DNA from 3 places in the Caproiciproducens sp. LBM24188 genome. Region 2 is predicted to be linked to each of the others. Evidence: predicted binding sites of a transcription regulator. Region 2 holds the regulator's gene; each other region holds the start of a gene.
The links. Region 2 encodes Rex, which represses fermentation and respiration genes when NADH is low (regulators of the CRP and FNR family bind a similar motif). Its sites were predicted from a motif close to ATTGTTAANNNNTTAACAAT; they were not measured.
Positions count from the first base shown of each region.

Region 1: hypB (hydrogenase nickel incorporation protein HypB) is a predicted target of Rex. The motif match lies at 1,073-1,092, and genes of this name have one in related genera.
Region 3: ACSVDI_RS12160 (phosphoglycerate kinase) is a predicted target of Rex. The motif match lies at 1,606-1,625, and genes of this name have one in related genera.

Region 1 covers NZ_CP196862.1:735,429-738,704, forward strand. Annotated here, with positions in the region: gene ACSVDI_RS03345 (FadR/GntR family transcriptional regulator) at 241-942, opposite strand; gene hypB (hydrogenase nickel incorporation protein HypB) at 1,185-1,856, shown strand; gene ACSVDI_RS03355 (FAD-dependent oxidoreductase) at 1,897-3,276, shown strand, end outside.
Region 2 covers NZ_CP196862.1:1,564,903-1,568,178, reverse strand. Annotated here, with positions in the region: gene ACSVDI_RS07420 (V-type ATP synthase subunit B) at 1-259, shown strand, start outside; gene ACSVDI_RS07415 (V-type ATP synthase subunit D) at 291-914, shown strand; gene ACSVDI_RS07410 (redox-sensing transcriptional repressor Rex) at 1,020-1,664, opposite strand; gene ACSVDI_RS07405 (NADP-dependent isocitrate dehydrogenase) at 1,695-2,903, opposite strand; gene ACSVDI_RS07400 (aconitate hydratase) at 2,996-3,276, opposite strand, start outside.
Region 3 covers NZ_CP196862.1:2,577,082-2,580,357, forward strand. Annotated here, with positions in the region: gene ACSVDI_RS12145 (type II secretion system F family protein) at 1-539, shown strand, start outside; gene ACSVDI_RS12150 (hypothetical protein) at 657-836, opposite strand; gene ACSVDI_RS12155 (tRNA (cytidine(34)-2'-O)-methyltransferase) at 1,031-1,531, shown strand; gene ACSVDI_RS12160 (phosphoglycerate kinase) at 1,661-2,854, shown strand; gene tpiA (triose-phosphate isomerase) at 2,994-3,276, shown strand, end outside.

The DNA of each region.
Region 1 (3,276 bases), 830 kb from region 2:
GAGAGAGCAGGGGAATCCCCGGCTTTCTATGTTTTGGGGTTTTCCCGGTTCCACTGATTCCGCCGCCGTACGGAAAACCAAATCGCGGCTGCCCTAGGGAACCACGGATAAAACAATTCATAAGCCGTGAAGACCGGTCATTTTACGACTTTGAATTGTTCCCTGTGATTCCAAGGAACCGATGATCCCATGGAACAATGATTCCTTGGTATCTATGGATTTCTTGGAATAATGAGTTCCTTAGTAAATCTGTTGGCATCCGTGGATGGCGCTATCAAGATGCTCGTCCGTGCAGCGCCGGGCAGCTTCCCGGTCGCGCGCAAAGACGCAGTCCGCGAGGGAACGCGTGTTGTCGGAAAGGGCGTCCGTTCCAAAGCGCCGGCAAAACCGCAGCCAGAGCTGGGTGACAACGGGTTTAAATGAGACGTAGATGAGTGGCAGAATGCTGTTGTTACCCACAACGGCTAGTTCATGGTGGAAAGCAAAAGCGGCCTCGATGGTTTCATCCACCGAGCCGGCCGTTTCCACATTTGCCACAAGTTGCTGAAGACGGTCCATGTCCTCGTCGGTAGCCGCTTCTATGGCGGCATCCGTGGCCAAGTGTTCGAGTGCCCTGCGAACCTCTAAAATGGAGCGGATTTCATCGCGGCCAAGCGTTTCACTGTGATATTCCATAATGGCATTCAGCGTGCTGATGTTGCCGTTACGACCATAATCAGCCACAAAAACGCCTTGCCGCGGGCGTATTTCAAGAAAGCCCTGCCGTTCCAGTTCCGTAAGGCCGCTGTTAACCACGGTGCGGCTTACCTGCATTTGCTGTGCAATTTCCCGTTCCGTCGGAAGCTGTGTGCCAATCGAAAGCTGCCCGGACAGAATGTTTTCACGAATCTGGCGAACAAACAGTTCCTTTAAGCTGGGAGCACTAAGCTTTTTGAATTCCATGGAAACGTCCCCTTTGGCTGTGGTATGACCAAAACCAGACATATTTTACCATACAGCTTTACTGAAATCAAGAGTTGGTTTTTGTGTATAAGCATAATTTTTAGCTGAGATTATTGCGATATTATGTGTACTTGTTATAATGTTGTCAACAAATGTAAAGCAATAAAAATTATTTGGCCTGTCCACAGTTCCGGGCATACCAAAACGAATTCTTCACAAGATGGGAGCGTGAACAAGAAACTATGAACGGATTTAAAGTGCTTCAGGTCCGGCAGAGCGTTTTCGCGGACAATGACCGACGAGCGGAGCAGCTCAGGCAGGAACTGAAAACACAAGGGGTCTTTCTGCTGAACCTGATGTCCAGCCCGGGCGCAGGAAAAACGACGCTGCTTTCCCGCACCATTGAATCCCTGAACGGAAAGCTGAAAATTGGCATAATGGAAGCGGATATTGATTCGGACGTAGATGCGAGAACGATTGAAGGCTTTGGCGCGAAGGTCATTCAGCTGCATACAGGCGGCATGTGCCACCTTGACGCGGAAATGACCCGGCAGGGGCTGGAGGCGCTTGGAACCAATGACGTGGAGCTGGCCATTCTGGAAAACGTCGGCAATCTTGTGTGCCCGGCGGAATTCGATACCGGCGCGGTCAAAAAGGCGATGATACTCTCCGTACCGGAGGGCGACGACAAGCCGCTCAAATACCCGCTGATTTTTTCCGTGTGTGACGTGGTCCTGATTAATAAAATCGATGTTCTTCCGTATTTTGATTTCGACATGGAACGCTGCGCCGCCAACATCCGGATGCGCAATCCCGCGGCGAAAATCATCCCGGTCTGTGCGCGCACGGGTGAGGGAATCGATGCGTGGACCGACTGGCTTTGCAATGAGGTAACCGCATGGCAAAAACCGTAAACCGGTTTTGAAAACTATTGGAGGGAAGGAAAGCGATAACATGGCAGAACTAAGGCCGAAAATTGTGAAACTGGCGAAAATGGTGGGCGGCGTTGCCGGCATGATGAATAAGATTGACGAGAACGCTCCCGAGTATTATGCCCTGAACGCCGTTGTTACGGACGACATGGCCGATGTTGCGCTCGCAATCGGGCTGCGGCAGCCGCGTACGCTCGAATATATCGTGGAGAAGTGCGGCAAATCCCGAGAGGAAACCCTTGCACTGCTTGCAAAGCTGACGGAAACCGGCGTTTGTAAGGTCTGGACGGACAAAGAAGACGGCAGGGACCGCTACTTTGTGAATATTTTTGCGCCCGGTATGCTTGAAATGATGGTGAATAACCGCGAGCAGCTGGCGGCTCATCCTGAAATCGGCAAAGCATTTGAGGAATACACCCGCAGGCGGCTTGCCCCAATGGCGGCCCTTTTCCCAGAAGGACTTGCCATGATGCGCGTTATCCCGGTGGAAAGCGCAGTGAAAGATCTCCCGGAAACCCAACCTTGGGAACGCCTTTCCTACTATCTTGACAAATATGACACCTTCAGCGTGTCGGACTGCTCCTGCCGCCAGTCCCGCCGGGTGCTGAATGAGGGCTGCGGTCATCTGGAAAAGGAGATCTGCATTCAAATGGGAACCGGAGCGGAGTATTACATACGTACCGGCCGCGGGCGGCAGGTCAGCCGCGAGGAAGTTGAGCAGATTTTAAAATTTGCCGAGGACAATGGCCTAATGCATGAAATGCCCCACACAGACGGTCTGGGAGAATCTGCGGCAATCTGCAACTGCTGCGGCTGCGCCTGCTTTTCCATGCGAATCGCAACGCTTTTTAAAACCCCGGATGCCATCCGTTCCAACTTCAGTGCTGTGGTGGATGCGGAAAAGTGCGTGGCCTGCGGCCAATGCGTTGAAAACTGCCCGACGAATGCGCTGAAACTGGGGCGGCGGCTTTGCGCCAGGGAACCTCTCCCGGTGCGCGCAGAACGTACCGCGCGGGACCATGTGTGGCGCGAAAAGGACTGGAACAAAGACTACCGTGAGAACCGGGAGGATGTCGCTGAAGAGGGTACGTCTCCTTGCGAGACCGCCTGTCCAGCGCACATTGCCGTTCAGGGATACATCAAGCTGGCGGCGCAGGGCCGCTATCGCGAAGCGCTGGAGCTGATTAAAAAGGAGAACCCGTTTCCTGCTGTCTGCGGCCGCATTTGCCCGCACGGCTGCGAAAGTGAGTGCACCAGAGGCGATATTGACGAGCCGATTGCCATCGACGAAATTAAAAAGTTTATCGCAGACCGGGAATTAGACAGCGCCGTACGGTATATTCCGCCCATGCGTTACCATCTGGGCAACAAGGTCGCGATTGTAGGAGCCGGCCCGGCTGGG
Region 2 (3,276 bases):
ATATATTGAGTTCGGCAAACGGTTTGAGGCGCGGTTTGTCAACCAAGGCGCAAACGAGAACCGCTCCATTGACCAGAGCCTTGACCTTGGCTGGCAGCTGCTTGCCACCCTCCCCCGCGAGGAACTGGATCGTGTGGACAGCGAAACACTGGATCGGTATTATGAAAAGGCCAAACAGCAGCTGGAAAGCGGCGAAAAGTCCCAAAATAGCATAGACGCGGAACCGAACGAAAGCACCGAAAGTGATGAGCCGGTTTGATTCCGCTCCGTACCGGAGGAGGTGACCCGCCTTGGGTAATCAGATTGTACCAACCAAAGGCAATCTGCTAGCAACTAAAAAATCGCTTGCCCTGTCCCGCACAGGCTTTGAGCTGTTGGACCGCAAGCGCAATATCTTAATCCGGGAAATGATGGCACTGATCGGCCGGGCTGCAACCATACAGAACCAGATCGACGATACGTATGAGGAAGCTTATGCTGCGCTTCAAAAAGCCAATATCACGCTGGGAATCAGCGCGGAGCTTTCCCTTACGGTTCCGCTGGACAACAACCTGAACGTGGCCTACCGCAGCGTTATGGGCGTGGAAATTCCCATGGTGTCCCTGAAGGAATCCAAAATTCCGATTCCCTTTGGATTGAGGTCAACCAACATTGAGTTGGATAATGCATATAATAAATTTAACGATGTAAAACGCCTGACGGCGGAACTTGCCGAAGTAGAAAACAGTGTTTATCGTCTGGCCGACGCCATTAAAAAGACACAAAAACGCGCCAATGCTTTGCGCAACATCATGATTCCCCGCTTTGAGCAGACCGTGAAAATCATTACGGATGCTCTAGAAGAAAAGGATCGTGAAGAGTTCTCCCGTTTAAAGGTAATTAAACAACAGAAAAGCAATCAAAACAATTCTTAAGAACAAAACCCCGGCGCGTGTACCGGGGTTTTATTTTGTGAAATAATAAAAGAGAGCCGGTTCCGTTTTTTATGCGGAAACCGGCTCTTTTAGAATCAAAGACAGTCAAGAAGCATCTGGCGTATTAGAAATTTTATAGCAAAGTGTCATCAGGCTGTCGCTCAGATGCACATTTTCCACCAGTGCGTCCGGATATTTCATAATAATGTCGTAGTGACTGAAATTCCAGAAATTGCGCACACCGATATTATACAGACGTTCCACCAGTACGGCGGAAGCTTCTCTGGGAACGCACAGTACCGCCATCGAGGGCATATCGGCCTGACAAAACTCTTCCAAACTGGCAATATCCTGCACGGTAAGGCCGTTCACCGTTTTGCCGATTTTCTGCGGCGCGCTGTCGAAAATACCGATTAGATTGAAGCCATCATCTTCAAAAGACATATGCGAAGCGATCGCCTGCCCCAGGTTGCCGGCACCGAGCAGAATCGTTTTGTACCCGTTTGACAAGCCCAGGATATGGGCGATTTCTTCACAGAGCTGGTCCACCATATAACCGTAGCCCTGCTGGCCAAACCCGCCGAAACAGTTTAAATCTTGACGGATTTGCGATGCGGTAAGACCCAGTTTTGCCGAAAGCTCGGTGGATGAAATTCGAACCACGCCTTTGCTTCTCAGGTGTTTTAAAAAACGATAATACCGGGGCAGCCGCCGGATGACAGACATTGAAATATTCTCGCGTTTTGGCACAACGCATTACCTCCGTTTATCCTGCTTAAATTACAGTTTCAAAGCAAGCCTTTTCCCAATTTCCCGAAGAAACGTCTCCGTATCAACCGACTGCTTGTTGGGCAGTGTGGAAAGACTGGCAAGATCGCCGGTCATGACGCCGTCTTCAATGGTCTGCAGGGACGCTTCTTCCAGCATTTGTGCAAAACGCATCAATTCCGGCAGGGCATCAAGCTCTGCGCGCTTTTTCAGTGCGCCGGTCCATGCAAACAAAGTCGCCATCGAATTGGTAGACGTCTTTTCCCCTTTCAGGTGCTTGTAATAGTGGCGCTGCACGGTACCATGCGCCGCTTCATATTCGTACACCCCGTCGGGGGAAACCAGAACGCTGGTCATCATGGCCAGACTTCCGAACGCCGTCGCGACCATATCACTCATAACATCGCCGTCATAGTTTTTGCAGGCCCAAATGAAGCCGCCTTCCGAACGGACAACACGGGCCACAGCGTCGTCAATCAGAGTATAGAAGTAGGTAATTCCTGCTTTTTCAAAGGCCTCTTTGTAATCTTTGTCAAAAATCTCTTGAAAGATATCCTTAAAACGATGGTCGTATTTTTTGGATATCGTATCCTTGGTGGAGAACCAGACATCCTGTTTTGTGTCCAAAGCATAATTAAAGCACGATTTGGCAAAACTTTCAATACTTTTGTCGAGATTGTGCTGCCCCTGAATAATACCGGGAGTCTTAAAATCATGGATCAATGCGCGTTCTTCCGTTCCGTCGGGCCGGGTTACAAGAAGCTCCGCCTTAGAACCGGCCGGAACTGAGAGCTCCACATTGCGGTAAACATCACCATAAGCATGGCGGGCAATGGTAATCGGCTTCTTCCAGTTCGAAATATACGGGGAAATTCCCTTAACCAGAATCGGAGCGCGGAACACCGTACCGTCCAGAATTGCGCGGATGGTTCCATTCGGAGATTTCCACATCTCTTTCAGATTGTATTCCTTAACGCGCGCGGCGTTCGGGGTAATAGTGGCGCATTTGACCGCCACGCCGTATTTTTTCGTGGCATTCGCGGAATCCAAGGTCACCTGATCATTGGTTGCATCGCGGTTTTCCAAACCGAGGTCATAGTATTCCGTTTTCAGGTCGACATAAGGTGTAATCAGAATGTCTTTTATCATCTTCCAGATGACGCGGGTCATTTCATCCCCGTCCATCTCGACCAAGGGTGTTTTCATCTGAATTTTATCCATATTTTAATGACCATCCTTTCCCTGCGAACCGGAAGTCCCGCTGCACCCAGCGTGCGGAACTTCCCCGTCCAGCTGAAAAACTGCACAGGCAGTTAGTTTTGTTCTCTGGTATAATTCAACAGGCCGCCTGCCAAAACCATATTGCGCTGACGGTCGGTCAATACTGCTTTCACTTCAAATTCGGTGCCTTTTGTTTTGTTTTTCACAAGAATCTTTCCGTGGTTCTGAATGGCCTCACGGATATTCGGCAGTTCCAGTTCGTCCATCTGGTCGATGGTATCGTAATCGGCTTCGTTTTCGAAGACCAGCGGAAGAATTCCGGCGTTTGCCAGATTTGCGCAATGGATGCGGGCAAAGCTCTTCACAATCACCG
Region 3 (3,276 bases), 1.0 Mb from region 2:
CCGTTTTTCTGGTGATTCTTTCCTACCGCCTGTTAAAGAAATACAACCGGGCGTTTTCCATCGCCACCGACCGCATGAAGCTGCGCATTCCCGGAATCGGCCCCCTTCTGCGCCAATCCTATATTGCACGCTTCTGCCGTATTATGTCCTCCCTGGTGGAAGCCGGTGTGGAAATCGTGCGCGCGATTGAAATTTCCCGCAATGTGATTCCGAACCGCTATTTAAAGGAAGAGCTGACCCAGGTTGCCGCCGAGGTTAAGATGGGTTCTTCCATCCACGCTTCCATGGCAAAATTCCCCGTTTTTGACGCGCTGCTCGTGTCCATGGTTCAGGTTGGGGAGGAGTCCGGCATGCTGTTCGAAACGCTGGATAAAATGGCAGGACTGTACGAAGAGCAGACGGACGCTTCCACCAAGAAACTGACCTCCATGCTCGAGCCGGCCATGACAATTCTCATCGCAGTGATTGTCGGAACCGTGGTGATTTCCATTGTGATGCCCATGTTCCATATGTACAGTGTCATTGCCAGCGGAAAATAGTTCACCGGAACCTGCGCAGGTTGTGGATGCCGCACTGCCGTAATTATAACTTTTTCGCAAAAAACGAATCGGCGGGGGCCTCCCCGCCGATTTGCCTCAACTGATCGAACCTTCCGCTTAGCGAATGATTTCCCCGACGTTATCAATCACATCGGTAACGGCCTGAACCGCTTTATTCGCATTCTTACGGAAACGTTTATTGGACTTCATCATGGATACGGTTGCCGCAGAAACGGCCGCGCCGGTTAAAATCCCGATGCCGATTCCACGAATCAACCCCATTTTTGCTTTGCTCATTGTGGTAACCATCCTTTCGCTGCAAGCTGAAAGTTTTGACCTTTCCCTTCCGAATCGGGTCGGTCGGTTTGAAAATTCGATTGTTTCAAACCGATTTCCCTAATCGATCAAACTAAGGTCTTTACATAGGGTTCCCGACGGATTCCCGTTTATTTGAGAAAAATAATTCCAATAATAAAGGAGCTTATTCGTACATGTCTACCCTGAATATCGTAATGGTTGAACCGGAAATTCCACAAAATACCGGCAACGTGGCGCGCACCTGCGCCCTGACCGGCGCCCGCCTTCATCTGGTGGGGCCGATGGGCTTTCAAATTGACGACCGAAAGCTGAAACGCGCCGGGCTCGATTACTGGCATTTGCTGGATATCACTTATTATGACAGTCTTCCCGAATTTTTTGAAAAAAACTCGGGAAACTTTTATTACTTCACCACCAAAGCAAGACACATTCATTCCGAAATCTCTTACCCGGACAACTGCTACCTGGTATTCGGGAAAGAAACCGCCGGTCTGCCGGAATCACTGCTTCACGATAACCCGGACACCTGCGTGCGGATTCCCATGCTCAACCATCCCGACGCACGCAGCCTGAACCTGTCCAATTCCGTGGCCATCGGCGTGTATGAAGTACTGCGCCAGTGGAATTATCCGGAGCTTCTCTGCGAGGGGCAGCTGCGCAATTACAAATGGTGATCTTTTTCACAAAGTGCTTTTCATCGCATGAAACCGGGACCCGACAGCTTGAAATGCGGAATATTTTAGTGTATAATGTCAAAGGTTAAACAAAGATTTCCATTTCATCATTATAAAGGAGTGCAAATCATGAATTATCTCAACAAAAAGACCGTGGAGGACATTGATGTTGCGGGAAAACGCGTGCTCGTTCGCTGCGACTTCAACGTTCCGTTCGACGGGGAAGGAAACATTTCCGACCCGAAGCGCATCAATGAGGCGTTAAAAACGATCAAATACTTGATCGATCATAAAGCAAAGGTCATCCTTTGCTCACACCTCGGCCGGCCGAAGGGTGAATTCAACATGAAGTATTCCCTTGCACCGGTTGCCAAATACCTTTCCCAGGCGCTGGGTCAGGAAGTAAAAATGGCTACCGACGTAATCGGCGAAAGCGCAAAGAGCATTGCCGCCTCCCTGAAGGACGGCGAAGTCGAACTCATTGAGAACGTCCGCTTCCATAAAGAAGAGGAAAAGAACGACCCTGAGTTCTCCAAACAGCTCGCCTCCCTTGCTGAGATTTATGTCAACGATGCATTCGGAACGGCGCACCGCGCGCACGCTTCCACCGCCGGCGTTGCAAATTACCTGCCCGCTGTGTGCGGCTACCTGATTCAGAAGGAAATCACCATCATGGGCAACGCCCTGAACAACCCGAAGCGCCCGTTTGTTGCGATTCTGGGCGGCGCGAAGGTTTCCGATAAAATCGGTGTAATCAACAACCTGCTGGAAAAGGTTGATACCCTGATCATCGGCGGCGGCATGGCTTACACCTTCATGAACGCACTCGGTTATTCCATCGGCACTTCCATCTGTGAAAGCGACAAGGTGGAACTGGCGAAGGATATGATGGCTAAGGCAAAGGAAAAGGGCGTAAAGTTCCTGATCCCGGTCGACAACATGGTTGCCACCGAATACAAACCGGACGCCGAGCACAAACTGGTTGACTCCGACCGAATTCCGGACGGCTGGATGGGCCTGGATATTGGACCCAAGACCGCTGCACTGTTCGCAGACGCGATCAAAGGCTCCGGCACGGTAGTTTGGAACGGCCCGATGGGCGTTTCCGAATGGGAGAACTTTGCTGCCGGCACCATTGCCGTTGCGAAAGCAGTTGCAGAAAGCGGCGCAATTTCCATCATCGGCGGCGGCGACTCCGCTGCTGCGGTTGAAAAGCTCGGCTTTGCTGACAAGATGACCCATATCTCCACAGGCGGCGGCGCTTCCCTCGAATTCCTCGAAGGTCTGGAACTGCCCGGAATTGCCTGTCTGAACGACAAATAAGCAGGCTTCGCCTGTTTTCGCAAATGCGGCAGCACTGCTGCCGCATTTCAACTATTACGAAAGCCCGTTTGCGTTCGGCGGCAGCGGGCCTGCAAAATCCGACGAAACTTGAACCGGAAGCGAAAGGATGGTACCTATCATGAACAAAAACCTGAGAAAAGCCGTCATTGCCGGCAACTGGAAAATGAATAAAACCCCCGCAGAGGCAAAAGAATTGATTGAAGGCATTAAGCCGCTGGTAAAAGATGCAGACTGCGACGTTGTCGTTTGTGTTCCTTATGTGGACCTGAGCGTTGCACTCGAAGCCACCAAAGGTACCAACATCGGCGTTGGTGCAGAAAACTGCCACTGGGAAAAGAGCGGTGCATTTACCGGCGAAATTTCTGCCGACATGCTGACCTCCATGGGCGTACAGTATGTTA